One region of the Microbacterium sp. EG9 genome, then DNA from elsewhere that is predicted to be linked to it. Evidence: predicted binding sites of a transcription regulator. Region 1 holds the regulator's gene; each other region holds the start of a gene.
The links. The regulator LexA, encoded in region 1, represses DNA repair genes until DNA is damaged. The targets are predictions, from matches to a motif close to TCGAACANNTGTTCGA.
Positions count from the first base shown of each region.

Region 1 (7,700 bases):
GAGCGCGACGAGGCCCTGCGCCTCCTGGAATGGGCCGCGTCGACCGCCACCGGGGAGGGGATGCTGCCCGAGCAGGTCGACGGGCATCTGCTCGCGCCCGGGTACCGCCAGGAGTGGCTCGAGCGTTGGGGGCCGGTCGCGACCCCGCTGCTGTGGAGTCATGCGATGGTGCTGCGCCTGGCCGTCGAGCTGGGTGTCGGCCGGGGGGAGCTCGCGGCATGATCCGTCATCGTCCCTCCGGGTCCGGGCATCCCTACTCCGACGACACCGAGCAGCGCAGTCCGGTGCAGCCGGTGGCGGGTGAGCCGCTGCGCCTCGGCGTGCGCACGTCGGGAGACATCGACGCGGTCACGGTCGAGCTGCGGGTGGACGACGCCGACGCGGTGATCCTCCCGCTCGCGCGCGTCGCCCGGTCGTCGCGCGGACAGGCCGTCGACGGCGGGCACCTCGCCTCGGCCCAGGCGCGCACCGCGCGGGCCGCGGGCGGGTGGCAGGTGGAGCTGCAGGCTCCGCCGGCCGGCAGCGTGCTGCGCTACCGGTTCGCCGCCGCCGGCACCGACCGCGGCGGCTCCACCCGCTGGTTCGAGACCCGGGTCGCGGCGTGGCGCGACGCGGATGCCGCGGCGCTCGCGGTCGAGGGGACCGCCGTGGACGTCGTGCCGGGCACGCTCCAGGTGCTCGACGACGGCGAGCGGATCCACCGCCTGCGCTTCGCCCTCCCGCTCGCGCCGGGGGAGCACGTCACCGGATTCGGTGAACGCTACGACGCGCTCGATCACCGCGGGGCGCAGTTGGACGCCGTCGTGTTCGAGCAGTACAAGAGCCAGGGGGCGCACCGGCGCACCTACCTGCCCATGCCGTTCGCGCACGTCGTGGGCGGCGCCGGCTGGGGGCTGCACGTGCGGACGTCGCGTCGCGTGTGGTTCGACATCGGAGAGCAGGTCTCCGATCGCCTGGTGATCGAGGCCGACGTGGATGCCGCCTCCGGCGCGCCGGCCGCACTCTCGCTCGCCCTGTACACGGGCGATCCCACGACCGTGCTCGACGCCTTCCTCGCGGAGACCGGACGCCCCCGCGTCCTTCCGGACTGGGTGTTCGGGCTGTGGGCCAGTGGCAACGAGTGGAACACGCAGGCCGAGGTGGAGCGCCAGATGGCGCTCCACCGTGAGCACGACATCCCCGTCCGCAACGTGGTGATCGAGGCATGGAGCGACGAGAAGAGCTTCACGATCTTCCGCGACGCGCAGTACGCGGTGCGCGAGGACGGCGGCCCGATGCGCTTGGCCGACTTCACCTTCCCCGCCGACGGCGCCTGGCCCGACCCGAAGGGCATGGTCGACGCGCTGCATGCGCACGACGTGCGTGTGCACCTGTGGCAGATCCCGCTGCTCAAGCTCCGCCCGCATCCCACCGGCCAGGCGGCCGCGGACGCGCGCGCCGCGCTCGCTGAGGGCGTCGTCATCCGGGAGAGCGCTCCGGACGGGACGCTGCGGCCGTACCGCAACCGCGGGTGGTGGTTCCCGCTCTCGCTCATGCCCGACCTCACCGACGAGCGTGCCGCCGCGTGGTGGACCGAGAAGCGCCGCTACCTCGTGGAGGAGGTCGGCATCGACGGCTTCAAGACCGATGGCGGCGAGCACGCGTGGGGCGAGGATCTCGTCTACCTCGACGGCTCGTCCGGCGACGTCGCCAACAACCGCTTCCCCGTGGCGTACGCCGCCGCGTACGGTCGGCTGCTGGAGTCGGCGGGCAAGGCTCCCGTCACCTTCAGTCGCGCCGGCTTCACCGGCTCACCCGCGCACGGGGCGTACTGGGCGGGAGACGAGAACTCCACGTGGGAGGCGTTCCGCTGGTCGATGTTCGCGGGGCTCTCCGCGGCATCCTGCGGGATCGTCTACTGGGGCTGGGACATCGCGGGCTTCTCCGGTCCCATCCCCGACGCGGAACTGTACGTGCGGGCGATGGCGGCGAGCGTGTTCGTGCCGATCATGCAGTACCACTCCGAGTTCAACCACCACCGGCTGCCCTCCAACGACCGCACGCCGTGGAACATCGCCGAGCGGACGGGCGACGAGGCGGTGATCCCCGAGGTGCGCGCGCTCGTCCGGCGGCGCGAGCGCCTCGTGCCGTACCTCGCCGAGGCGGCGGCGCGCGCCGTCTCCTCGTCGGTGCCGATGATGCGCCCCCTGTACTTCGACCACCCGACCGATGCGGCCGTGTGGCGGCATCCGCTGCAGTGGATGCTGGGCAGCGACCTGCTCGTCGCCCCCGTGCTCGAGCCCGGGGCGCGGGAGTGGCCGGTGTACCTGCCGTCCGGATCGTGGGTCGAGGCGCGCACCGGCGCGGCGCTGACCGGCGGACGCGTGGTCACCGTCGACGTGTCGGCGCGGGACGCCGTCCCGGTGTTCGTCCGCGCCGAGGCGTGGGTCGCCTTGGCGCCGGTCCTCGCACCGGAGCGGGAGCCGCACCGCGACGAGGACTGAGGCCGTCTCTCACGCGGTGGGCTCGTCGGCGGCTGCCTCGTCTGTCCGGTGAGCCCACCGGTGGGCCACGCGGCGGCGCAGCGCCACGGCGCGCTGCGAGGCGCCGGCGAGCCAGCCCGCTCCGACGAGGACGAGGGCCACGATGAGCACCACCACGGCCGTGCCCACGGCGCCGGCGAGGAGCCGGTCGTAGATCGCGAGCGCCGCGGCGGAGGAGAAGTCCGCCTGCGTCGCGGAGGACGCCACCCACGGGCGGCCGACCCCCGCGACGATCAGCAGGATCGCCGACCCGATCCCCGCGGCGATGCCCGCCCGGGCGAGAGCGGCGGCGCGGCGTCGCGCGAGCACGACCCCGCCGATGAACAGCACGGCCGTGACCACCGGCATCCACCCGCCGAGAGCGACGCCGACGGCGTAGCCCGTCCGGATCGCCGAAAGGGTGTCACCCGAACCGATGATCACGACGTGGTCGACTTCGGGGATGAACGGAGCCAGCGGAGCGCCCTGCGCGACGAGGCGCTCTTCGACGGCCGCGACGATCGCGCCGATCTGGATGCCGAGGCCGTCGGCCGTCTGCACGACGACGCCGCCGCCGTCGGAGGTCGCCGCGACGGTCAGTGCCCGATGGGAGCGGCGGACGACCTGCTCCCAGACGGTGCTGAACGCGTCCGAGCGCACGGCGTCGGCCACGGCGACGTGCACGAGCTGCTGCAGCGCCGTCGCCGCCGGGCCTTCCAGGCGCCGCAGCGCCTGCGCCGCGCGGTCGCCCATGCCGAGGTCGATCAGGCCGTCGATGACCGTGCCGGTCAGCGCCGCCGTGTCGAGCCGCTCATCGATCGCCGTGGTCGATGCCGCGATCACGGCGTCCTGAACCTCGACGGCCTGCGACAGCGGCGCGAGGGTGGCCGCGAACGCGTCCTCGTCGACGAGCTGCGTGCGCGCCCATCCGCTGACGATCGACAGGGGCAGCAGGACCGCCGCGACGACGATCACCGCCGTCGACGCCACCCCGCGCGCGGTGGCCATCCTCAGACGGCGCGCAGAACCGCGACGACGCGGCCGAGCACCACGGCGTCGTCGCCGAGGATCGGTTCGAACGCGGAGTTGCGGGGGAGCAGCCAGGTGTGGCCGTCGCGCTGGCGGAAGGTCTTGACGGTGGCCTCGCCGTCGAGCATCGCCGCCACGATCTCGCCGTTGTCCGCCGTCGGCTGCGAGCGCACCACGACCCAGTCGCCGTCGCAGATGGCGGCGTCGATCATCGACTCGCCGCTGACCTTGAGCATGAACAGGTCGCCCTTGCCCACGAGCTGTCGCGGCAGCGGGAAGATCTCCTCGACCTGCTGATCGGCGGTGATCGGCACGCCGGCGGCGATGCGGCCCACGAGCGGCACGAGGGCGGCATCGCCGAGGGCGGGCGCGAGGTCGGCGGGGTTCTCCGCCGCCGCGCCGGGCAGGTCGATGAGCACCTCCATCGCGCGGGTCTTGCCCGCGTCGCGGCGCAGGTAGCCGCTGAGCTCCAGCTGGTTGAGCTGATGGGTCACGCTCGACAGCGACTTCAGTCCGACGGCATCGCCGATCTCGCGCATGCTCGGCGGGTAGCCGTGGCGGGCGATGGAGGTCTGGATCACCTCGAGGATCTTCAGCTGCTTGTCGCTGAGGCTCTTCCGCCTGCGTGTCTGAGGCTTCTCGGCCATGTCGCGCGCTCCTTCGATCGCGTCCCCCCGAAGGCGTCGCCTTCGAATGTCGGAGGTAGGTGATGGGGTCGTCTTGTCGAAACCGTATCCGGTTTTCGCAGCCTCGACCGGCACGCGCCCGCGTGTCGCCTTCGATTCATCTGCGAGAACCGTGTGCTTGACACCCGAACACCATCGAAGATACATTCGGAAGAGAGATTCGCATCCGGCCCTCCCGGCCGAGGATCGGATGCGAATCTCTCGACACCCGGAGACACCCGTCCTGAGGAGGAACCCATGACCACGATCGACATCCTCGGAGCCTCGCCCCGGGGCCGTCTCGTCGCGGCGACCCCGATGACGACTGTCCGCACGACGAACACCCCGACGCGACTGCGTCTCACGGCACGGGGTCGGCGGGTCCTCGCGCTGCTCGCCTCCGTGCCCGCGGTGATCGCCCTCAGCATCGCGATCCTGTCCGGTGGCGGCGCGCTCGCCTCGAACGAGAACGGCTCCGGGGTCTCCTTCGCCCACGTCACGGTGCAGCCCGGTGACACGCTCTGGTCGATCGCGCACGCCGTCGCGCCCGATGCCGATCCGCGCGACGTGGTCGACGCGATCATGCGGCTGAACGCGCTGCCGTCGGGAAGCCTCGACATCGGCCAGAGCGTCGCGATCCCGGCGGAGTACAGCGCCGGGCGCTGATGCTCCCGGCGCCGGGAGCCCTCTCGGGGCGCCGTGTCGTGCAGTGCGCCGTCTACGATGTTCAGGGTGAGCGTCCGACTCGATGACCTTCCCCTCCGCGACGATCTGCGCGGGCTGACACCCTACGGGGCGCCTCAGGCGCCGCTGCCGGTGGCGCTGAACGTCAACGAGAACACCCACCCGGTGCCGGAGGACGTCGCCGACGACATCCTCGACAGCGTCGCGCGCGCGCTGCGCGAGGTGAACCGGTACCCCGACCGGGAGTTCACGGCTCTGCGCGAGGGATTCGCGGAGTATCTGGGTCACGGCCTGTCGGCGGCTCAGATCTGGGCCGCCAACGGGTCGAACGAGGTCCTCCAGCACCTGCTGCAGGCCTTCGGAGGTCCGGGACGCACCGCCTTCGGCTTCGCTCCCACCTACTCGATGTACCCGCTGCTGACGCGGGCGACGGGGGCGACCTACGCGCACGGCACCCGGGGCGTCGACTACACCCTCGCCCCGGAGGACGCCGCTGCCCAGATCGAGCGCGCCCAGCCGGACATCGTCTTCCTCTGCGCGCCGAACAACCCGACCGGCACCCCGCTCGGCCTCGACGTCATCGAGGCGGTGTACGACGCGGCGCCCGGCATCGTGATCGTCGACGAGGCGTACCAGGAGTTCGCGCCGCGCGATTCGCGCTCGGCGCTCACGCTCCTGCCCGATCGTCCGCGTCTGGTGGTGTCGCGCACCATGAGCAAGGCCTTCGCGTTCGCGGGTGCCCGTGTCGGCTATCTCGCCGCCGACCCCGCCGTGATCGACGCCCTGCGCCTGGTGCGCCTCCCGTACCACCTCAGCGCGCTCACCCAGGCCGCCGCGACCGCGGCGCTGCGGCACGCGCCCGCGATGCTCGCGATGGTCGACGACATCGTCGGTCAGCGCGACCGCATCTCGGCGACCCTCGACGCGCTCGGCTACCGCCCGTTCGAGAGCTGGACCAACTTCGTCCTCTTCGCGGGCGTGGAAGACCCGGCCGCCACGTGGCAGGCCCTCTACGACCGGGGCGTCCTCATCCGCGACGTCGGCATCCCGCACAGTCTGCGGGTGACGGCCGGCACCGAGGAGGAGTCGACCGCGTTCCTCGACGCGCTCGCCTCGCTGGGCCCTGGCGGAGCCACCGCGCGCTAGCGCGCGCCGGTAACACGCGGAAGCGGTCGTGCGGGCGCTCGGTAGACTCGGCGCATGAGTACTTCTGCCCCCCGCACCGCCTCCCTCCGGCGCGCGACGAGCGAGTCCACGATCGAGCTCGAGCTCGATCTCGACGGGTCGGGGCAGAGCCGCATCGACACGACGGTCCCGTTCTTCGATCACCTGCTCACCGCGTTCGCGAAGCACTCGCTCACCGATCTGACCGTGCGCGCCTCCGGCGACACCCACATCGACGCCCACCACACCGTCGAGGACACGGCGATCGTGCTCGGCCAGGCGATCCGGCAGGCACTGGGCGACAAGAGCGGCATCTCGCGCTACGGCGACGCGCTCGTGCCGCTCGACGAGGCGCTCGCGCAGGCCGTCGTGGACATCAGCGGACGGCCCTACCTCGTGCACACGGGGGAGCCCGTCGGCTTCGAGCACCACCTCATCGGCGGCCACTTCACCGGCTCGCTCGTGCGCCACACCTTCGAGGCGCTGGCGTTCAACGCCGGGCTCACGGTGCACGTGACGGTCCTCGGCGGGCGGGACCCCCACCACATCGCCGAGGCGGAGTACAAGGCGTTCGCCCGGGCGTTCCGCCAGGCGAAGGCGCAGGATCCGCTCGTGCACGGCATCCCCAGTACGAAGGGAGCCCTGTGACGGACGGCGACGCGCAGGTCGGCACGCGACCGCTGGTCGCGGTGCTGGACTACGGATCCGGCAACGTCCATTCCGCCGTCAAGGCGCTCGTCGCCGCCGGGGCGGACGCGCGACTGACGGCGGATCGCGGGCTGATCCAGGATGCCACGGGCCTCGTGGTGCCCGGAGTCGGCGCCTTCCGTGCCGTGATGGACGCGCTGCGCGCGACCCGCGGCGACGAGATCATCGAGCGGCGCCTCGCCGGCGGCCTGCCCGTGCTGGGGATCTGCGTCGGCATGCAGGTGCTGTTCGAGCACGGGGTGGAGCGCGGCGAGGAGACGGAGGGGCTCGGCGAGTGGCCGGGCGCGGTCACCGAACTCGACGCCCCGGTGCTGCCGCACATGGGATGGAACACGGTGCGCGCGGGGGAGGGGACGACGCTGTTCCGCGGCATCGAGCACGAGCGGTTCTACTTCGTGCACTCCTATGCGGCGCAGCACTGGACGCTGGAGGTCACGCGGCCGTTCCGTGAGCCGGCGCTCACCTGGTGCGACTACGGCTCGCCGTTCCTCGCGGCGGTCGAGAACGGTCCGCTGTCGGCGACCCAGTTCCACCCCGAGAAGAGCGGCGAAGCCGGCATCCGTCTGCTCGGCAACTGGATCTCGGCGTTGCCGTCGGCCCGGTAGTCTCTCTGCTTGTGTGTCACCGTGTCCGCAGTGCGCGGTCACTGAACCCCTTCCTGGAGCCATGAACGATTTCGCGTCGACCCCTGAACTGATCCTGCTTCCCGCCGTGGACGTCGCCGACGGCAAGGCCGTGCGCCTCACGCAGGGCGAGGCCGGCACCGAGACCAGCTACGGCGATCCCGTCGAGGCGGCCCTCACCTGGGCCCGCGACGGTGCGCAGTGGATCCACCTCGTCGACCTCGACGCCGCCTTCGGCCGTGGCAGCAACGCCGCCGTGCTCCGCAAGGTCATCAAGCAGCTCAAGGGTGTGCAGGTCGAGCTGTCCGGCGGCATCCGCGACGACG
Region 1 covers NZ_CM186217.1:898,695-906,394, forward strand. The annotation lists gene AC6CQV_RS04155 (glycoside hydrolase family 15 protein) at 1-222, shown strand, start outside; gene AC6CQV_RS04160 (glycoside hydrolase family 31 protein) at 219-2,483, shown strand; gene AC6CQV_RS04165 (hypothetical protein) at 2,493-3,509, opposite strand; gene lexA (transcriptional repressor LexA) at 3,512-4,177, opposite strand; gene AC6CQV_RS04175 (LysM peptidoglycan-binding domain-containing protein) at 4,454-4,861, shown strand; gene AC6CQV_RS04180 (histidinol-phosphate transaminase) at 4,919-6,025, shown strand; gene hisB (imidazoleglycerol-phosphate dehydratase HisB) at 6,080-6,691, shown strand; gene hisH (imidazole glycerol phosphate synthase subunit HisH) at 6,688-7,356, shown strand; gene priA (bifunctional 1-(5-phosphoribosyl)-5-((5-phosphoribosylamino)methylideneamino)imidazole-4-carboxamide isomerase/phosphoribosylanthranilate isomerase PriA) at 7,418-7,700, shown strand, end outside.

Region 2 (7,700 bases), 1.1 Mb from region 1:
CCGGCGGGCGTCGGCGGTGAGGGTCGCCGGAGAGTAGAAGCCCATGGGCTGCGCACGCAGCAGCGCGGCGAGGAACGCGCCCGGGTAGTGCAGCTTGAGCCACGACGACGCGTAGACGAGCAGCGCGAACGACAGCGAGTGGCTCTCCGCGAAGCCGAAGTTCGCGAACGCCTGGATCTTCGCGTAGATGTCGTCGGCGACCTGTCCGACCAGCCCGTGCCGCGCCATCCCGTCGTACAGCTTCTGCCGCACCGACTCGATCCGCTCGATGCCGCGCTTGGAGCCCATGGCACGGCGCAGCACATCGGCATCCTCTCCGGTGAGGTCGCCGACGGCCATCCCCATCTGCATGAGCTGCTCCTGGAACACCGGCACACCGAGGGTCCGCTCCAGCACCGGTCGGAGCTTCTCGTGGGCGTACGTCGGCTCCTCCAGCCCCAGCTTGCGGCGCACGTACGGGTGCACCGCGCCGCCCTGGATCGGACCCGGCCGGATCAGGGCGATCTCGATCACCAGGTCGTAGAACCGCCGCGGCTGCAGCCGCGGCAGCAGCCCCATCTGCGCGCGGGACTCCACCTGGAACACCCCGATCGAGTCGGCGCGGCACAGCATGTCGTAGACCGCGGCCTCCTCCTTGGGGAGGGTGTCGAGCGTCCACCGCTCCCCCGTCGCGTCGGCGATGAGATCGAAGCAGTGCTGCAGCGCGGCGAGCATGCCGAGCCCCAGCAGGTCGAACTTCACGAGCCCCATCCACGCGGCGTCGTCCTTGTCCCACTGGATGACGGTGCGGTTCTCCATCCGCGCGTGCTCGATCGGCACCACCTCGCCCACGGGACGCTCGGTGAGCACCATGCCCCCCGAGTGGATGCCGAGATGTCGCGGCGCCTTCAACAGCTCGGCGGCGTACTCGAGCACGCGATCGGGGATGTCGTGCGAGCCCGCGACGGCGCCGTCCCACCGCTCGACCTGCTTCGACCAGGCGTCCTGCTGACCGGGTGAGTGTCCGAGCGCCTTCGCCATGTCGCGCACCGCGTTCTTCGGGCGGTACTGGATGACGTTCGCGACCTGCGCCGCCCGCTCGCGCCCGTACTCGCCGAACACCCACTGGATGATCTCCTCGCGCCGGTCGGCGTCGAAGTCGACGTCGATGTCGGGCTCCTCCTCGCGCATCGCGGACAGGAACCGCTCGAACGGCAGGTCGTAGTAGATCGAGTCGATCGCCGTGATGTCCAACAGGTAGCAGACGGCGCTGTTGGCGGCCGAGCCCCGTCCCTGGCACAGGATGCCGCGGCGACGGGCCTCGGCGACGATGCCGTGGACGATGAGGAAGTAGCCCGGGAAGTCCTTCTGCGCGATGACGTCGAGCTCGCGTTCGATGCGCGCGCGGTTCTTCTCGGTGAGGTCGGGATACTTGCGCGGCACGGCCTCCCACACGAGGGTGCGCAGCCACGACATCGGCGTGTGCCCGTCGGGGACGGCCATCTTCGGCAGGGCCGGCTTGGCGCGGCGCAGGGGGAAGGCGAGCTCGTCGGCGAGCGTGACCGTGCGGGCGACCGCGCCCGGGTAGCGGCGGAAGCGCCGCGTCATCTCGGCGCCCGAACGCAGATGCGCGCTCGCGTGCGACGGCAGCCAGCCGTCGAGCTCGTCGAGGCCGCGATTGGCGCGCACCGCCGCGACGGCGGCCGCCAGGTGCACGCGGTCGGGCACCGCGTAGTGCACGTTGTTGCTCGCCAGCACCGGGAGAGCGCGCGCGGCGGCGAGCGCGGCGAGCACGTCGTTGTCGCGGCTGTCGGTGGGGGCGCCGTGGTCGATCAGCTCGACGTTCACCGCGTCGGCGCCGAACAGCGCGACGAGCCGGTCGAGCTCGGCGGCCGCGGCATCGGCTCCCCCGGCGGCGAGCGCCTGACGCACCGCGCCCTTGCGGCATCCGGTGAGGATCGCCCAGTGCCCGTCGGCGCGCGCGGCGAGCTCGTCGAGGTCGTACCAGGGCCGCCCCTTCTCCCCGCCGGCGAGCTGCGCGTGGGTGAGGGCCGCCGCCAGCCGGTGGTAGCCCTCCTCGCCGCGGGCGAGCACGAGCAGGTGCGCGCCGGCGGGGTCGGGCGCACCGGCCCGCGCGGGACTCGGACCGGCGAGCAGCCCCGCCGCGCGCCCCGCACCTTCCCCCGCGCCGACGCCCGCCCCGAGCGAGAGCTCCGCCCCGAACACGGTCTTCACCTGAAGATGCTCGGCGGCCTCCGCGAAACGCACGATCCCGTAGAAGCCGTCGTGGTCGGTGATCGCGAGGGCGTGCAGGCCCAGCCGCTCCGCCTCCTCGGCGAGCTCGGCGGGCGAGGACGCCCCGTCGAGGAACGAGAACGACGAGTGCGCGTGCAGCTCGGCGTACGGCACGGCATCCGAGGGCCGCTCGATCGGCGGCCGCTCGTAGGCACCGCGCTTGCGGGAGAAGGCGGGGCCGTCGCCGCCGTCCGGTGCGGGGTCGCCGCCGATCACCGGCGCACCGAGCAGGCGCGCCATCTCCGACCAGCGGACCGACGGATTGTTGAACCCCATCAGTCGTACCTCCCCTCGATCTGCCAGACGCCTTCCTCGCACACCAGCAGCCAGGCGCCCTCCGCGACGTCGACCACCTGGAAGCGGTGCGCCCGCCGCGCCCGTTCGGGATCCCACGCGCGTTCGATCACCGGCCACGGTCCCGCCCAGGTGCGGATGCCGCGGCGCCGCCCGCCGAGCTCGATCGCCGCGGGGACGGCGGTCGGCTCCCCGCGGGCATCCACGGCGATCATGTCGCCGTCGGCATCCAGCACCGCGACCGGCATCCCCTCGGCGAACACCGTCGTCGGCAGCGGATCGGGAAGGCTCCCCGGCCAGGGACGCTCGCCCGTGCGCAGATCGGCGGCGACGTCCCCCCAGGGCACGAGCCGCTGTCGTTCCGCGAGCCACCGACCGCCGCCGACCGCGGGAGTGAGCACGCCCTGGTGTCCGAGCATCGCCTGCACGCGCGAGAGCGCGCGATGCACGCGCTCCTCGGGACCCGACCCGAACAGCCGCGCGGTGTGGTGGGCGGCGGCATCCACCGCCTCGGGCTCGATGCGCACCCGCACGACCGCGCTGCGAAGCGCCCGTCCCGTCCCGCCGCGCCCGGCGCCCCCGGTGCCCCCTGCGCCCCCGGCGCCGCTCGTGCCCCCGGCGCCCGTCGCCGCGCCCTGCTCGGCGAGCTGCCAGCGCACCCGGTCGACCACCGCGGCGGCGTCGAAAGCCCCGGGATGCAGCCACACCCGCTCGCTGCGCTCCCCGCGGTCGCCGGTGAGCACGACACGCAGCTCGGTGCAGACGAGCCCCTGCTCCCCGACCCGGGAGACGAACTCCGCGGCCGGCATCCGCAGGGCGAACGCGACCTGGTCCGCGGTCTCGACCGGGGGCTCGAACGCGACCTCGCGGTGCAGCTCGGGCGGCGGCGTGCGCGCCGTCACCGGGCGCGGGTCGCGGCCGGCGGCCAGCGCGTGCAGCCGCTGACCGCGCGCGCCGAACCGCTCGACGAGCCGGTCGGCGCCGAGGGCCGCGACCTCGCCCAGCGTCTGCACCCCGAGCCGGCCGAACAGCGAGGCCAGCTCCTCGTCGAGCACCCCCACCGGCAGCGGCGAGAGGAAGGCCGCGGCCGAACCGGACGGCACGATCCGCACCGGATCCTCCCGGCGCGTGCCACCGCGGGCCGCCTGCTGGGCGGTGAAGGTGCCGTCGGCGATGCCCACCCGCACGTCATCGACGCCGAGGCTCGCCACGGCGCCCGCGAGCACCGTCGCCGCCGCGGCCTCACCGCCGAAATAGCGCGCCGGCCCGCGCGCGTGCAGGGCGCACAGTCCGGGCTGCATCACCTGCACGTTCGGTGCGGCCTCCTCGATCGCCGCGATCACGGGCCCGAACGCCCGATGATCGCGCACGGCGTCGGCATCCACCACCGTCAACTGCGGACAGCGGGCCTGCGCATCGCGGCGACGCATCCGTCGCCGGACGCCCTCGGCGCGCGCCGCCGCCGAGCAGGCGACGACCATCCCCTTCTCGAACACGGCGATGGGCCCGTCGGCGTCCAGCGGGTCGTCGCCGTCGCGGGTGAGCGCGACGATCGGCCAGTCGGGCACCCACACGACCAGACTGCGCGGAGGGGCCGGGCCGCCCCGGACATCGGCATCCATCTCACACCGCCCGTCTCATCGGCACGGGCGCGGGCACGCGCGAGCGGCCGGCGCCTTCACCCCCGCCGAGGCGGCCCTGCTCGTCGGGAAGCAAGAGGCGGTTCGATCGCGGCACGGGCGCGCGCCGGCTGGTCACCGTGACGGTGAGCTCTCGTCCCGACAGGATGCCGTGGCCCTCGCCGAGGCCCGACCACGACGGATCGGAGACGTCGATCATCGCCTCGGTCTGCGGCCAGGGTCCCTGCACGAGCAGCACGGCATCGCGTTCACGCATGCGCGCGGCGAGCCGGGCGACGTCGGCATCCTTCGCCCGGGCCGGCGGCCGCACCGCCACGACCGACAGCACATCGGCGAGCGTCGAGGTCACCGCGAGCCAGCGCTCGCCCGGATCGGGCACCAGGACGAGCCGCGACAGGTCCACGCCGGCGGCGCGCGCCGCTTCCACACCGACGTGCGGCATGCCCACGACGGCGCACCACGAGCCGGTCTGCGAGGGTTCGGCCAGCAGAGCGAACAGCAGCGACATCGACCGCCCGAGCGCGTAGGCTCCCCCCGTGCGCAGGCCTCCGCCGGGCAGCAGCGACGCCAGCGCCGGCGGCACCGGGAGCACGGGCGTGTCGAGGCGACGCCCCTGCATGCGCTCCATCTGCGCGCGCAGGGTGCTCACGGTGCCCGCGACGTCCGCGGCAGCGACGTTCCCCACGATCGGCCTCACTTCGACAGATTAGAACATGTGTTCTAGTACTTCAATGCCTCTGCGTCGAAGATAAGAACGGGTTCGGACATTGCGCGCCGCATCCCTCGACCGGCCGCGCCGGACGGCTCATCTGCGCGAAACATGCGACTGATAGGACGGACGCCATGACCCGTACGCTGACCATCACGGGCGCCTCCCTCATCGTGGAGCGCTTCGACGAGCCCGACCTCGACCGCACCGGCGACCTCGTGATCGGCGCGGACGGCCGCGTCGGCGTCCCGACCGCGGAGCCCGCCGCATCCGCGCACGACACCCTCGACGCCGAGGGCGGCCTCGTCACCCCCGGTCTCGTCAACGCGCACCACCACCTGCTCCAGTCGGGCTTCCGCACCCTGCCGGGCACCCGGGGAGTGCCCATGCGGGAGTGGCTGCCCGCGATGGCCGCCGCGTATGCCGCCGCGGGCATCGACGCCTCCCTCGTCCGCGCGACGGCCGGTGTGGGGCTGGCCGAGTCGCTCCTGTGCGGAGTGACCACCGTCGCCGACCACCAGCTCAACTGGCCCGACCCCGCGGCCTCCTCCGCTCCGGTCGACGACACCGTCGCGATCGCGCACGCCATCGCCGGGGCGGCCGCAGAGCTCGGCGCGCGCCTCGTGTTCGTCCGCGGATCGGCCCGCGACACCCCCGCCGCCGCGGCGGCGAGCGCGGAGGCGATCGTCCGCGACCTCCTCCCCTCCGCCGCCGACGTCCCGGGCGGCACGAGCGCCGACGGCATGCTGCAGCTCGCAGTGGGCCCGGCGGGCGTGCACTCCGACTCCGAGGAGACCTTCCGCGCGCTCGGCGACGTGGCGCGGCGCCACGGTCTGCGCCGGCGCACCCAGGCGAACGAGCAGGTCGACACCGAGATCGCGCTCGCCCGGTACGGCCGGCGGCCCCTCGACCTGCTCGAGGAGTGGGGCTGGCTCGAGCCGGACGTGACGATCGCGCACCTGTGCGACGTGACGGATGCCGAGATCTCACGTCTCGCGGCCGCCGGCGTCACCGCCACGCACGCACCGGGCTGCGACGTGCCGATGGGGTGGGGCATCGCCCCCGTGGCCCGCCTGCGGGCGCACGGCATCCCCGTGGGTCTGGGCACCTCGGGCGGCGGGTCGAACGACGCCGGGCACCTCCTCGCCGACGCTCGCCTCGCGATGCAGGTGTCGGGCCTCGTCGGGCCGACGCTCCCGGCGCGTGACGTCCTGACGATGGCCACGTCGGGCGGCGCCGCGGGTCTCGGCCGGGCGGAGCTCGGCATCCTGACCCCGGGAGCCGCGGGCGATGCGTGCGTCTGGGACGTCTCCGGCGTCGCGGACGCGGGCGTGGCCGATCCGATCGCCGGACTGCTGTGGGCGCACCCGGGGCGCCGGCCGCGGCACGTCGTGGTCGGCGGGCGCGTGGTCGTCCGCGACTACCGGCTGGTCAGCGGCGACGAGACCGCGCTCACCGCCGCGCTCCGCGCCCGCGTCGGCCGCTGACGCCTGCGCCGCCGCCACCCCGGAGCCCTGGCGCCGGCCGGCGTCGGCGCCCCGGCGCCCGGAGCCCCGGAGCCGTGACCACCGTCGGAGTTTCCGCGAGGATCGACCCACCACGGCCCCCTTCCGCCGCGGGCAGGGCACAACCTCCGACGTTCGTCACAGGATCGGCCCACCGCGGCCCCCTTCCGCCGCGGGCAGGGCACAACCTCCGACGTTCGTCACAGGATCGGCTCCGCTTGCCCGAGCTCCCCCGGTGCCCCCACCGTCGGCGCGACCGTCCGGCCCGCACAGAAGCGCGGCGAGCGCGACGTGACGTACGCCGGAGAAACCCTGTGGATGACACCACACCATCCCTCGGTTCGGGGCTCACGCCGGAAAAGTCCGACGATCGTCACCACCACCCAACCGCAACCCAAGCCCCAGCCCCAGCCCCAACCGCAACCCAGCCCCAGCCCAAGCCCCCGCGGCACCCGCTCAGACGTCGAGCACGATCCGGGGACAGGCCGCACGCGAGACGCAGGCCATCATGACGGCGCCCTGCTCCCGCTCGAGCGGGGTCAGCACCGAGTCACGGTGCTCCACCTCTCCCTCCAGCACCGGCACCTCGCAGGTGCCGCACGTGCCGCGGCGACAGCTGGAGAGCACCATCGCGGTCGGGCTCTGCTCCTCGATCGCCTCCAGGACCGACTGGCCGGGCAGCACCGTGACGACGTCGCCGGTCATCGCGAGCTCGACCTCGAACGGCTCCGACCAGACCGGCTCGCCGTACGCGATCGCCTCGAACCGCTCGACGTGGAGCGCCTCGGCGCGCCCCGCCGCCCCGAAGCCCTCTTCGAGGGCCGCGATCAGTCGCGCCGGACCGCAGGCGTAGACGGGACCGCCGTCGGCGGCGGCGGCCACGAGTGCGGCGACGTCGAGGCGGGAGCCCTCGTCGGAGGGGTGCAGCCGCACGCGACCCGTGCCGTCGTCGAGCGCGCGCACGTCGTCGACGAAGGCCATGGTCGACAGCGACCGCCCGGCGTAGTCGAGCGTCCACGAGGCCCCCGCGGCGGCCGCGGCGCGCACCATCGCGAGGATCGGGGTGATGCCGATGCCGCCGGCGACGAACCGGTGCACGGCTTCGGGCACCATGTCGTACGAGAAGTGGTTGCGCGGTCCGCGCACCCGCAGCCGTTGGCCCACCTGCACGTCGTCGTGCACGCGCACCGACCCTCCGCGCCCGTCGTCCTCCCTGAGCACCGCGACCCGCCACGTCGACCGGTCCGCGGCGTCGCCGCAGAGCGAGTACTGGCGCTC
Region 2 covers NZ_CM186217.1:1,977,249-1,984,948, forward strand. The annotation lists gene AC6CQV_RS09330 (error-prone DNA polymerase) at 1-2,550, opposite strand, end outside; gene AC6CQV_RS09335 (DNA polymerase Y family protein) at 2,550-4,190, opposite strand; gene imuA' (DnaE2-dependent mutagenesis accessory factor ImuA') at 4,192-4,893, opposite strand; gene AC6CQV_RS09345 (amidohydrolase family protein) at 5,052-6,404, shown strand; gene AC6CQV_RS09350 (PDR/VanB family oxidoreductase) at 6,879-7,700, opposite strand, start outside.
Region 2: a site for LexA is predicted at 4,916-4,931, ahead of imuA' (DnaE2-dependent mutagenesis accessory factor ImuA'). Genes of this name have one in related genera too.

Region 3 (7,700 bases), 1.3 Mb from region 1:
TCGACACCGTCCAGGTCGCGCCGTTCGCGGCGCCGGTGAGCGCTTGAGCGATCACCGGGCCGAAGCCGCCGCCGAGCACGGTTCCGAGCTGGAAGCCGACGGACATGCCCGAGTAGCGCACGCGCGGCGGGAAGTAGTGGGCGAACAGTGTGGCCTGCTGGCTGAACAGCGTGCCGATGATGAGACCGGAGATGCCGGTGGCGAGGAACAGGCCCCCGACGGTGGCGGTTCCGATCAGCAGGAACATCGGGAACGCCCACAGCACCAGGGCGACCAGTCCGACGACGAGGACTGCACGCTGGCCGACACGGTCGCCGAGACGACCGGCGATGGGCGTGATGATGAGGCTCGTCACCGACGAGAGGATGTTGGCGAGCAGGACGACCGTCGGGTCCATGCCGAGGACGTTGGAGGCGTAGCCGAGCACGAACACGCCGACCACGAGTCCGAGGGTGGCGTCGCTGGCGTGGATGAAGACGGCGGCCAGGATCTGCGCGGGATAGCGACGGACGGCCTCCCAGACGGGGACCTTCACCTTGTCGTCGGCGGCTTCGATCTTCTCGAACTCGGGGGACTCGTCGACGCTGAAGCGCAGCCAGATGCCGACCAGCAGCAGGATCGCGCTCGCCAGGAACGGCACGCGCCAGCCCCACTCGACGAGCTGTTCGAGGCCGATCGTGGCCGTCAGCAGCGCGACGGAGCCGCTGGACAGGATGACGCCGATCGGCGCGCCGGCCTGCACGACACTGCCGAAGAAGCCCCGCTTCCCGTCGGGCGCGTGCTCGACGGCGAGGAGGGCGGCGCCGCTCCACTCCGCTCCGATGCCGACGCCCTGCGCGACACGCAGAACGACCAGGAGGATCGGGGCGACGACGCCGACCTGGGCGTAGGTCGGCAGGAATCCGATGATGAGCGTGACGCCACCGGTGAGCATGAAGCTGAAGAGCAGGATCCGCTTGCGGCCGATGCGGTCGCCGAAGTTGCCGAGGATGATGCCGCCGAGCGGACGGGCGATGAAGCCGACGGCGAAGGTCCCCAGCGCGAGGAGCGACGCGACGCCGGGGTTGTCCTGGGGGAAGAACACCCGCCCGAAGACGAGGGCGGACAGCGTTCCGAAGACGAAGAAGTCGTAGTACTCGAGGATGGAGCCGATCGTGGCGCCGGCGAGGGCGCGGGTCGACATCTGCTGCTTCGTGAGCACTCGCGGGCGGTGCGGTCGGTTCATCGGTCACTCCAGTGTGAGGCGGGGCGGGAAAAATATCGCTGGAATCGATTCCGGGAATCGATTCCGCTACGGTAGGGGATCAACAGGGCATCATGCAAGCGGTGTTCGATTCCGCCCCACCGTCGGGAACGCGAACGTCCACCGGATACCGTGGTGTGACCACGACGTGAGGAGGAACTCGCATGGCTGCATCGCGACCGGCCACCTCTCCGTCGGCACCTTCCCCGGGGACGGCCACCATCGTGGACGTCGCCGCGTTGGCGGGCGTCTCGCGCACCACGGTCTCACGCGTCCTCAACCATCCCGACCTCGTCCCCGCCGACACGATCGCCCGCGTCGAGGGCGCGATCGACGAGCTCGGCTTCCGGCCGAGCAGCCGCGCCCGCGGCCTGCGCACGGGACGTTTCGACACCATCGCACTGCTGGTCGGCGATGCGTCGCAGCCGTTCCAGAGCGCCGTCGCGAAGGCGGTCGCGCGCGCCGCGGAGGCACGCGGCCTCAACGTGCTGCTCTGCGATCTCGATCACAGCGAGGAGCGGCTCATCACGTTCCTGCGTCAGCTTCCTCGTCAGGGCGTCGACGGGATCGTGATCTCCACGGGCGACGACGTGTCGCGCTCCCGCGCGGGCGCCGTCATCGCGGAGACCCGCGCCGGCGGAACGCCGATCGTCATCTCCGGCCGCCTCCCCGAAGACGACCTGTTCGGCGTGGGGGTGGACTTCACGTCCATCGCCGACGCGGCCACGACCCGGCTCATCGAGCACGGGTCGCGGCGGCCGATCCTGCTCATCGGCGACGCCGACACCTACGTGGGTGCGCGGTGGGCAGCCGGCTATCGCGCCGCGGTCGAACGAGCGGGCCTCGATGCCGTCGTCCTCCAGACGCAGTACTCCGACGCGACCTCCACCCAGCTCGTGCTGGGCGAGCTGTCAGCGAGCACGCCGGCGGACGGGATCATCGCGGGCACCGTACCCCTCGCGCTCAGTGCGGTCCGCGCGGCGCACCACTGCGGTCGCCTCGTGCCCGACGACCTGGCCATCATCGCGTGCGAGCAGGTCGGGCTGGCCGAGCTCGTCACGCCCGCGGTGTCGACCATCGGCGTCACGGCCGAAGCCAGCGGCGAGGCGCTGGTCGAACACCTGTCCCAACTGATCGCGGGCCGCAACCCCCCGCACGCGACGCTGCCCCACCTGCTCTCGGAGAGACAGACCACGCGGCATCCGGCAGAAGGCGAGACCAGGTGAACCCGCGCGCAGGCCGGACCCTCCGGTGGATCTACCGGCACGGAACGGAGCCCGACCCCCGGTTCACCCTCGCGAACGAGCGGACGTTCCTCGCCTGGATCCGCACGTCGCTCGCTCTCATCGCGGGCGGGGTGGCGTTGGAAGCGCTCGGGCTTCCGCTGCATCCCGTTCTGCGCCTGACGGCCTCCCTCATCCTCCTCGCCACCGGAGCCGCGCTGCCGCTGCTGGCGTGGGTGGGCTGGGGCCGGGCCGAGAGGGCGATGCGGCAGCAGACGCCCCTGCCCGTACCCGTCGTCGCCCTCCCCCTCGCGGTGGTCCTCGCCGTGGTGACCGTGCTGATCGTGCTCGGGCTCCTCATCGCCTGAATCGCCATGACCGAGATCTTCGACCCTGGGCTCCAGCCGGAGCGGACGCTGCTGGCGTGGCGGCGCACCCTCCTCACGATCGGCGGAGCGGGGCTCATCGCGCTGCGGCTGCTGCCGTCGGCGCTCGGCCCCTGGGCGCTGCCGGTCCCGCTCGCGATCATCGCCACCGCCGTCGCCCTCCACCTCCTGAGCGAACGACGGTTCCGGCACACGTATCGCGAGCTGACCGCCAATCGCGTCGTGCCCACGGTCGGGATGCTGACGCTCGTCCTGGCCGGGCTCGTCGCCGGCGGTGGCGTCACCGCGATCGTCGCCGTCCTCGTCCTGGCCGCACAGCACACACCGGGGGCACCATGACGACGGGACAGGACGGCGGGTCGTGCGGCCCGAACTGCTCGTGCGGAGGACCGCGACGCGACGCGTTCGTCGCGCTCGGCCCCGTGCGCCGTGCGGACGACGGTTCGGCGAGGGCCGCCGCTCACGACATCGAACAGATCCACGTGCCGGCGGGAGCGTTCCTGATGGGCGACTCGTCGGGCGATGCGAACGTCGGCGACGGCGAGATCCCGGTGCATGCCGTCGAGCTCGCCGCGTTCGACATCGACGCGACCACCGTGACCAATGCGTCCTTCGCGGCCTTCGTGGAGGCGACCGGCTACGTCACCGACGCGGAGGCGTTCGGCTTCTCCGCCGTGTTCCACCTCGCGGTCGCCGCCCCCGCGGAGGACGTGCTGGGCAGGGCGCCGGGAACGCCCTGGTGGATCGGCGTGCGCGGGGCCGACTGGCGGCATCCCGGAGGGCGCGCGTCGACCGTCGACGACCTGCCCGACCACCCGGTCGTCCACGTGAGCTTCAACGATGCGATCGCCTACTGCGACTGGGCGGGACGCGCGCTGCCCACCGAGGCGCAGTGGGAGTACGCCGCTCGCGGCGGGCGGGAGTCCGAGAAGTACCCCTGGGGGGAGCGCGAACCCGGGACCGACGGTTGGCCCGTGAACATCTGGCAGGGCGAGTTCCCCCGCGTGAACACGATGGACGACGGCTATCTCACGACCGCCCCGGTGCGCTCGTTCGCCCCCAACGGCTACGGCCTGTGGCAGCCCGTGGGCAACGTCTGGGAGTGGTGCGCGGACTGGTTCGACCCCGACTACTACGCGCGCTCGCCGCGGGTCGACCCGCCGGGGCCTGCGACCGGCACCTCCCGCGTCCTGCGCGGCGGGAGCTATCTGTGCCACGTCTCGTACTGCAACCGCTACCGGAACTCGGCGCGCTCGCAGAACACGCCGGACTCGTCGATGGGCAACGCGGGCTTTCGCACGGTCTCGCGTCCGCGCTGACGCCGGACGGAGAGTCGGGATGCGCGGTGACGCCGCCGTCCGCCGGTGCGCCCGCGTACGTGATGTCGATCGCGGTCGTGCACATCGGGAAGGCCCTCGCCGCTCAGAAGGGGGGCGGGTCGTTCGGTGTGGCGGTGGTGGGGACGAATCGGACGCGGCTGGGTGGGCGGTCTTCGTAGTGGCGTCCGGTGGGTGAAGTCCACTGGAGGGTTCCGCCGCCGAGGTGTCGGACCCGCCAGGCGGTGTGGTGCTTCGCGGTGTGGTGGCGGCGGCACAGGTGGGCGAGGTTGTCGGGTGCTGTGGGGCCGCCTTCTGCGGCGGGGGTCGTGTGGTCGCGGTCGCACCGGTGGGCGGGGCGGGTGCAGCCGGGCGTGCGGCAGCGTTCATCCCGGGCAGCGAGGTAACGGCGGATCTCGGCGGACGGCCGGTACCGGTCGACGGCGACGGGGATGCCGGTGGTCGGGTCGGTGAACACCCGATCCCATCCGGGTGCAAGCCCTGCCAACCGGCGGGCAAGTCCCGGGTCGATGGGCCCGTACCCGGCGAGGAGGGCCGGGCCGCTGTTCGGGTCACCGGCGAGGGTGAGGGCGGGGATCGTCACCTGGATCTGCGCCGTCACCGCCTCGATGCCGGTGCCGGTGGCGCGGGTGGAGGCAGTGGCGGTCAGGAGCAGGTCGGTGAGGATGTCCGCACGCACCTGCGCCAACGTGCGGGAATCCTTCACGGCGGTCGTGGCCGTGGGCGTGGTCGCGCAGGTCAGGTCGGTGGGGCGGGCGGGGCCCGTGGTGAGCGTCTCGCCACACGGGCCGCCACTCGTGCCCCGCGCGACGCGCGTGTTCACATCGGTGTCGACATCGGTGTCGACATCGGCGAAGGCAGCTGCCTCGGTGGCATCCGCGTCGGAGTCGCTGCCCTCGTCGGGCTGGTCGAGGATCGCCCGGCCCCGGGCGGTCAGGGTGTCGTGGATCGCGTGGGCGAGCGGGGCGGGAAGATCCGCGATGAGTCTGGCCATCCCATCGTCGAGAGGGAACAACCGGACGGAGCGTTCGTCATACGCGCGCTGCGCGGCCTCAGTGAACGCGGCCGGGTCGATGGTCGCGGCGATCGCCTTCGCCGCCGCGCTCATCCGCGCAGGCGACTCCGACCGGGCCGCCTCCAGAGCGAGGGTCTCGTACCGTGCCCGGTCTGATTCAGAGGTGAGAAGCGTGCCCGTGCGGCTGATCGCCCACGCATGACCGGCATCGATCTCCCCGCCCGCCCACACCTCAAACGTCCGCGGGAACAGGGTCGTCAGCAGGTACGCCTCCGACATCCGCCGTTGCACACCCCGATCCGACACCCGCAGCGCCATCGCGAGCTCCAACGCGACTTCCCGCAACGGCAGATCCGCATCCGACGACCGCACCGCCCCACCCCGTTGCTGCGCCTCCTGACGCAGCAACGCCGCACGTTCCGCCACCAGTCCCACGGCATCGGCCAGCAACCTCGCCTCGGCAGCTTGCGCCTGAGCCGCACGACGCCGCGCATCCAGGACACCGGTCACCACGGCATCCAGCCCGGGCCATCCGAGCTCAGCCGGGGACGATACCGAAGACGGCGGATCGATCAGCGCGTGCATCATCACCCCTGACCCGGCCACGACCGGAGGACAGGACCCGCAACAGAAGGTGGGCACGCGCGGGGTTTCTTCACCCCACTATAGAACAAACATTCGAAACACGCAAGAGCGACATCGAAACGGTCCGCTCACGCGAGGCCCGGCAACGCCGCCGCGAGACCGTGCACGAGGATCTCCACGCCGATCGCGAGGATGAGGAAGCCCATCACGCGCGTGATGGCGCCGACGCCCGTCGCACCGAGCTTCTCGGTGAGGGGCGTCCCGTAGCGCAGCAGCACCGCGATCGCGGCGGCGATGACGAGCACGGCCGCGACGATCGCGACGCGGTCCAGGATGCCGGGATTGCGCGCCGCGAGACCGACGACGACGCCGATCGCGCCCGGGCCGGCGATGAGCGGCAGCGCCATGGGCGAGAAGCTGATGTCCGTCTTCGTCGCGGCGTGCTCCTTCTCGGCATCCGAGGCCCCCGCCCCCAGAGCGCGCGGCACGACCATGCCGAACCCGGCGTGCATCACGACCAGGCCGCCCGCGATCTGCAGCGCCCCGAGCGAGATGCCGAAGAACTCGAGGATCAGCGTGCCGAGAAGGGCGAAGACGGTCAGGATCACCGCGACGTAGACGCCCGTGAGCCACGACTGGCGGCGGCGGTCCGCCTCGTCGAGATGCGCCGCCAGACCCGCGTAGGCGGCGACCGCGCCGATCGGGTTGGTGATCGGGACGAGCGCCGCGAGCGCGGCGACGAAGACGCTCAGCATGCCTTCATTGTGGCGCAGCCGGCCCGCTCGATCAGTCGAGCAGCAGCGCGGGCTCCTCGAGGATCGACGCGACATCGGCGATGAACCGGCTCATGCCGTCACCGTCGATGACGCGGTGATCGAACGAGCCCGAGACCGTCGTCACGAACCGCGGACGCACCTCGCCGTCGACGACCCACGGCTTCTGGCGGATCGTGCCCATCGCGACGATGCCGGACTCCCCCGGGTTGATGATCGGGGTCCCGGCATCCATCCCGAACACACCGATGTTCGTGATCGTGATCGTGCCGCCCTGCTGGTCGGCCGGGGTCGTCTTGCCCTCACGGGCGGTCAGCGTCAGCTTCTCGAGCGCCTTCGCGAGCTCGCGGAGGTTGAGGTCCTGCGCGTCCTTGATGTTCGGCACGAGCAGGCCCCGGGGCGTCGCGGCGGCGATGCCGAGGTTGACGTAGTTGCGCACGCGGATCTCGGCGGAGCCGTCCTCCTTGTCGATCCACGCGGCGCCGATCAGGGGCGTGCGCCGGACCGCCCAGATCACGGCGCGCGCCATGATCAGCAGGGGCGACACCTTGATGTCGGCGAAGTCGGGCGAGGCCTTCAGCCGCTTGACGAGCTCCATCGTGCGGGTCGCGTCGACATCGGTCCACACCGAGACGTGCGGCGCGGTGTAGGCGGAGCGCACCATGCCGGATGCCGTGGCCTTGCGCACGCCCTTGACCGGGATCGCCTCCTCGCGCTCGCCCACGGGCGGAGCGGCGGGCGCCGGCGCGGAGACCGGGATCGTCTGCTCGCGCTCGGCGGGAGCGACCGGCGTCGCGATGTTGCGGAAGACGCTCGCCTGCTCGGCGTGGCGCACGACGTCGTCGCGGGTGACCTCCCCGGCGGGACCGGTCGGGGTGACCTCCGACAGCGTGACCCCGAGGTCGCGCGCGAGCTTTCGCACCGGCGGCTTCGCGACCACGCCGACCGACGCGCGCACCGTCTCGCCCCGCTCGGCGGGGCGCTTGCGGCGGGAGGTGGCCCCGGCACCCGTGCCGTAGCCGACGAGCACCGCACCGCCGTCGTCGTCGGATGCCGCGGCCTGCTCGGCCGGGGCGGGAGCGGATGCCGCGGCATCCCCCGCGCCGCCGCCGATGGTGATGATCGCCGCGCCGACCGT
Region 3 covers NZ_CM186217.1:2,857,296-2,864,995, forward strand. The annotation lists gene AC6CQV_RS13445 (MFS transporter) at 1-1,225, opposite strand, end outside; gene AC6CQV_RS13450 (LacI family DNA-binding transcriptional regulator) at 1,408-2,469, shown strand; gene AC6CQV_RS13455 (YidH family protein) at 2,466-2,834, shown strand; gene AC6CQV_RS13460 (DUF202 domain-containing protein) at 2,841-3,191, shown strand; gene AC6CQV_RS13465 (formylglycine-generating enzyme family protein) at 3,188-4,171, shown strand; gene AC6CQV_RS13470 (HNH endonuclease signature motif containing protein) at 4,275-5,717, opposite strand; gene AC6CQV_RS13475 (MarC family protein) at 5,918-6,544, opposite strand; gene AC6CQV_RS13480 (dihydrolipoamide acetyltransferase family protein) at 6,576-7,700, opposite strand, start outside.
Region 3: a site for LexA is predicted at 5,871-5,886, ahead of AC6CQV_RS13470 (HNH endonuclease signature motif containing protein). Genes of this name have one in related genera too.